2 regions of the Bradyrhizobium sp. BR2003 genome follow, and region 2 is predicted to be linked to the other one. Evidence: riboswitches for the same ligand, from Rfam matches in the RefSeq annotation. Region 2 holds a riboswitch; the other holds the start of a gene.

Region 1 (2,946 bases), on a different contig from region 2:
CATGTCCGCGATCGGGCGGGGGGCCGGATCCGCGACGGCGTCCGAGCGCCGCCCGCTACCTTTAGCGCGGCAGGCGCGGAATCTTGTCCGCGAAGCCGTTATAGCAGGTCAGCCGCTCGTCCTCTTCCTTCACGAAGCGGCAGTCGTTGACGCCCTTGGCCGGGACGGCCTTCGGCTTCGGCTGCGGCTTGAAGATCTCGTCGTAGCAGATCAGCCGTTCCTTGGTGGCGTCGTCGATGTCCTGACAGGCCTGAAGCTTCTGGGCGACCGATTGCGGCTTGGCGGGCGCGGCAGGCTTCTCGCCCTTCTTGGCGGCCGACTTCTTGCCGACCTGGACCAGCGGCTTGTCGCCGACCATCGGCTGCGAGGTCGCCGCCGGCTTGTCGGCGTCGGCGGGGGCCGGCGTGGTGCCTTGGGCAAGCGCGGCAGCCGGGCAGAAGAGCGCCAGCGCGAGGATGATATGCTTCATGTCGAAAATGTCCGAAATGGCGTGATGACCGGAAGGGATGGCGCCGGGGATCGGAAAAGCCCGGCAAGCGCCGAGACTTAACGCAAGTCTTGCCCGAATCCTACCCCCAGACGTGACCTGCCCGGCACCGATCCACCGGCAAAAGCGAGGGTAATTCGTCGCCGCTCGACCGCGGGGGAGAGCGTGATTGCCTTTGCGGGGCCGGGCGGCTATGACCACGCCATCTGCGCGACTGGCGCTTGGATGGACCACCATCGGGGAGCGCAGAGACTGAACGCCGCGCGCCTGGGCACCGCTTCGAAACGGAGGTGCCATGACGGCGAACATTCTCGATGGGCATGCACATGCCCAAATTGTCATCGACAAGATTGCTGGCGAACTCGACCGGCTGCCTCGCGCGCCGGGGCTTGCGGTCGTGCTGGTCGGCTGCGACCCGGCGAGCCAGATCTATGTGCAGAGCAAGATCAGGATGGCCGAACGGCTCGGCCTGCGCGGCGAGGTCGCACGCCTGCCGGATGATGCCAGCGAGGCCGATCTGCTTGCCAGAGTGGAGACGCTCAATGCGCGCGACGATATCGACGGCATCCTCGTGCAGCTGCCGTTGCCGGCGCATATCGACGCCTTGCGCGTGATGGCGGCGGTCGATCCCGCCAAGGATGTCGACGGCCTGCACGCCCTGAACGCCGGCCGGCTGTTTCACGGCGACGATGCGCTGGTGCCGTGCACGCCGCTCGGCTGTCTCCGGCTGATCAAATCGACCCTGTCAGACCTCACCGGCGCGCATGCCGTGGTGATCGGCAGCTCCAACATCGTCGGCAAGCCGATGGCCGCGCTGCTGCTGCGGGAGCACGCGACCGTGACCCAGACCCATATCCACACCCGCGGCATCAGCAGGATCTGCCGCGACGCCGACATCCTGGTCAGCGCGGTGGGCAAGGCCGGCCTCGTGCGAGGCGACTGGATCAAGCCGCAGGCCATCGTCATCGATGTCGGCACCACGCGCGTCGAGAAGCCGGACGGCGGCTATGCGGTGAGCGGCGACGTCTCGTTCGACGAGGCGGTGCAGGTCGCCGGCGCGATCACGCCGGTGCCGCGCGGCGTCGGCCCGATGACGATCGCCTGCCTGATGGAGAACACGGTGAAGGCCGCAAAGGCGAGGGCGGCCCGGCTGCAATAGCGCGGGATGCCTGCGGCGATATGCGCGCGGCGGGTGTTGCTCGCGTATCGCGCGAAGCTTCATGACGTCCGGGGTAATGGAAAGCCCGCACCATTCGTCTAGCATCGCGCGACAGATGGAGGCGCGCGATGCTGTATGCGGAAGATCTCACCGAGGGCCAGACGTTCGAGCTTGGCAGCTACACGATCGGCGAGGCCGAGATCCTGGAGTTCGCCGGGAAATATGATCCGGTGCCGATCCATATCGATCCCGTCGCGGCTGCGGCAGGCCCGTTTGGCGGCCTGATCGCAAGCGGCTTCAACACCATTGCGATCTATCAGCGGCTCGTCGTGGAGGCGATCTGGACCAGGGTGGCGGGGATCGTCGGGCGGAGCTTCGAGATTCGCCTGCCGAGCCCGGTTCGCCCGGGATCGACGCTCACGGGCCAATCCCTGATCCAGAAGATCACCATCAGACCTGAGCGGCGCGACGCCGTCGTGATCTTCAAGACGGAGCTGGTCAACGACGAGCAGCGCCCGGTTCTTGTCCTCGTGCTCGACGCGCTGATCCACATGCGGCCAACGCCGCTATGTGCTCCCCGCACGCGATCTTGTGGTCGCGCAATGTTGCGGCAATTATGACAAGCTGGCGGCAGAACAGCAGCGCGTCAATGACGTCATCATCGACGAGGTCGTGCTGCCCGGTATTTAATTCGTCGATGCGCCGAAGGCATTCAACCCAAACGGATGTGCCGTCGTGAAACGCAGCAAGCAGACGCACGGAGAGATCGAAGCCAGGCGGCGCAAGGCGGAGGAATGGCGTCGCATCCAGACGCAACGCGCCGCTGAACGGCAACGTCTCCGCGACTACAAGATCGCGCTGGCGCGCGACGAGGTTGCCGTGGATACGACGCGGCTCGCGCCATCGAACAGCTATTCGACTCCCGATTTCGTCCTGCGCGGAACCTATCGACCGGAGCCCTTCGTCTGCAAGGACTGCGGCGTTGCCGAGGTCTGGACGCCTTTGCAGCAGAAATGGTGGTTCGAGACCGCCAAGGGCGATGTGTTCACCACGGCGGTGCGCTGCCGGGCCTGCCGCACCAAGGAGCGCGTGCGCAAATGCGCCGCGCGCCGCGTGCATCTGGAAGGGCTCGCAAGGAAGAAGTCTTCCGTCTCGTAGCGGTGGGCGTGACTTCAGAGTCGCACTTCACATCCGATCCGCGGGGAACCTGAGCGCAGGCGGTCAATGCGTCGCGCGTGCGGAACGTTTCGTTGCCTGATTGGTTCGAGACCTTGAAGCCCCCGATGCGGGGTGCGGGCGG
Region 2 (2,946 bases):
CCGCTGCTCTGCGCCCTGGTCTATGCGGCGCTCGCGCGCGCGCTGCGTCCGACGCGGCAGATCCGCGACGGGCTCGAGCGGATCGCCGCAGGCGACCTCGCCGCGCGCCTGCCGGCGTTCGATCTCGCCGAACTGTCGGCGATCGGCGACGTCTTCAACCAGCTCGCCGAGCGCCTCTCCGCCGCGCTCTCCGACCGCAACGCGCTGACGCAGAAACTGATCCTGGTGCAGGACGAGGAGCGCCGGCACCTCGCGCGCGAGCTGCATGACGAGTTCGGGCAGTCGCTGGCCGCCATCCGCGCGCTCGCCGCCTCGGCGCGGCAGAGCGCGGCCGCGGATTGCCCGCCCTTGCTCGCCGAATGCGATGGTATCGCGCGGACCGCGACCGACATGATGGAGACGTTGCGCGGTGCCCTCTTCCGGCTCCGCCCGCCCGATGTCGACGAACTCGGACTTGCGGCCAGCCTGGAGGGCCTGGTTGCCGGCTGGAACGGCCGCAGCCGGGGACAGCCGCGGTTCGAGATCACCATATCGGGATCGTTCGAGCGCCTTGCCGCCTCCGTCGGCGCCAATCTCTACCGCATCGTGCAGGAGGCGCTCACCAACGCCGCCAAGCATGCCGGCGCCACGCGCGTGATGCTGCGGCTTGAGATGCACGAGGCGCCCCCCGGCGGCGGCAACAGCGCGATCGCGCTCGCGATCGACGATGACGGCCAGCCCGGCGATCCCGATCCCAAAGGCGATCCCCAGCTCAGGTCCGGCCTCGGCCTGCTCGGCATGCGCGAACGGGTCGCCGCGCTGGGCGGGCGGCTCAGCTTCGAGACCGGACAGCCCAGCGGCTCCTCGCTCCGCGTCATCGTTCCCGTCGCGGCCAGCCGAGAGGCTGCACCGGCGGAGCGCGCGGCATGAGCCATGCGGCACGAACCATCATGCTGGTCGACGACCACGCCGTCGTCCGGGAGGGCTACCGGGCGATGCTGCAGAAGCAGCCGGGCCTCTGCGTCGTCGCCGAAGCCTCCGACGGCGTCGAGGCCTACCGCCTCTACAAGGAGACCGGGCCCGACCTCGTCATCATGGACCTCTCGATGCCCGGCATCGGCGGCATCGAGGCCATCCGCCGCCTCCGGCAGTGGGACAGGCGCGCAAGAATCCTGGTGTTCACCATGCACCAGAACGCGGCCTTTGCCGTGCAGGCGATCCGCGCCGGCGCGAGCGGCTATGTCACCAAGACCAGCCCGCCGGAGACGCTGGTGCACGCCGTGATGGATGCGCTGTCGGGCAAGATCGCGATCAGCCCGGATATCGACCACGAGCTCGCGCTCAGCCACCTTGCCGGCGAGACGAAGGCTGCCGACCTCCTGACCGCGCGGGAATTCGAGGTGCTGCGGATGCTGCTCGCGGAAAACACCACCGAGGAAATCGCCGAGGCGCTGCACCTCAGCCCCAAGACGGTCGCGAACCTGCATTCCCTGATCAAGGACAAGCTCGGCGTCGGCACCGATATCGAGTTGGTCCGCCTCGCGCTGCGACAAGGCCTCCTGACGCAGCTCGATCTCGGCGAGCGCTGAGCCCGCGGCGGCGACAGCCAACTCTTGCGAGCGCGCCGGGGATTGGATAACCTTCTGCTCGCGATGAGTTCCGCAGGCTCATTCGCCCCTCGCGCGACTGGCGAGCTTACGTGGAATTGACCACGGTGAAGCGCGAAGGGTTCTAGCGCCGTTCGCCTGGGCAACCCGTTCAGCTGATGATCCAGCGTCTTAGGGAGCCCGGACCATGCCGTCATTCCGCAATGAACTCCACCTCAACGATTCGGAAGTTGCCCTTGCGCTCGAGGGCGAAGAGCGCCGCCAGCAAGACGGCGTCGAGCTGATTCCGTCGGAAAACTACACCTATCCCGAGGTTCTCGAGCTGCTTGGATCGGTGTTCACCAACAAGTATTCCGAGGGCTATCCGGGACGCCGCTATTACGGCGGCCAGGAATTTACCGACCAGATAGAGAACCTTGCCCGACAGCGAGCTTGCGCGCTGTTTCGCGCCGAACATGCCAACGTTCAGCCTCTGTCCGGGTCGCCAATGAACCAGGCCGTGTATCTGGGCCTGCTGCAGCCCGGCGATACGATATTGGCAATGGACCTGTCACACGGCGGCCATCTCACCCATGGCGCGCCGGTGTCGCACATGGGGCGGCTCTTCAACTTCGCCCGCTACAAGACGCAGCCATCAAACGGCGGCGCCATCGATTTCGATGCGCTCCGCGCCATGGCCCGGCACGTCCGTCCGAAGCTGGTGCTGTGCGGCTACAGCTCCTATCCGCGCGATTTGGATTATGCGTCCTTCAAGAGCATCGCCGATGAGGTGGGTGCACTGACCATGGCCGACGTCAGCCATTACGGCGGCCTGATCGCCGGCAACGCCTTGCGCAATCCGCTCGATGCGGGTTTCGACGTGATGACGACGACATCGCACAAGACGCTTCGGGGGCCGCGCGGCGGCATCGTTCTTTGTCGCCGGGAGTTCGCCGGCAAGATCGACGCATCGGTGTTCCCGGGATTGCAGGGAGGTCCGCACATGAACGTTGTGGCCGGAACCGCGGTCGCGCTGAAGAAGGCATCGACGTCCGATTTTCAGGCCCACGCAAGGCTGGTCATGCGCAACGCGAAGGTCCTGGCCGAAGCATTGATGGAACGCGGCATGACGTTGATCACCGGCGGAACCGACAATCACATGATGGTTGTGGATACGGTGGCCAGCGTCGGCCTGGACGGCGGCGCGGCCGAGAACATCCTCGACGCCGTCGGGATCACCGCAAACAAGCAGATCATTCCCGACGATCCGCGTCCGCCGCTCAAGCCGAGCGGCATTCGCCTCGGGACGCCGGCGGCGACCACGCGCGGCATGGGCGAGCCCGAAATGCGCCTTATCGCCGAACTCATTGCGGAATCCCTC

The links. A riboswitch is a leader RNA that binds a small molecule or an ion and turns the genes downstream of it on or off. The one in region 2 is predicted to bind ZMP and ZTP.
Region 1: it holds a riboswitch for ZMP and ZTP, as region 2 does, so the genes downstream of both, E2I15_RS04060 (bifunctional 5,10-methylenetetrahydrofolate dehydrogenase/5,10-methenyltetrahydrofolate cyclohydrolase) here and glyA (serine hydroxymethyltransferase) in region 2, are expected to answer to the same signal.

Annotation. Positions count from the first base shown of each region.
Region 1 covers NZ_SMYJ01000008.1:341,387-344,332, forward strand. Annotated here, with positions in the region: gene E2I15_RS04055 (hypothetical protein) at 62-469, opposite strand; ZMP/ZTP riboswitch at 688-767, shown strand; gene E2I15_RS04060 (bifunctional 5,10-methylenetetrahydrofolate dehydrogenase/5,10-methenyltetrahydrofolate cyclohydrolase) at 783-1,646, shown strand; gene E2I15_RS04065 (MaoC/PaaZ C-terminal domain-containing protein) at 1,775-2,266, shown strand; gene E2I15_RS39685 (zinc-ribbon domain containing protein) at 2,382-2,804, shown strand.
Region 2 covers NZ_SMYJ01000009.1:334,390-337,335, reverse strand. Annotated here, with positions in the region: gene E2I15_RS06045 (sensor histidine kinase) at 1-909, shown strand, start outside; gene E2I15_RS06040 (response regulator transcription factor) at 906-1,568, shown strand; ZMP/ZTP riboswitch at 1,652-1,737, shown strand; gene glyA (serine hydroxymethyltransferase) at 1,774-2,946, shown strand, end outside.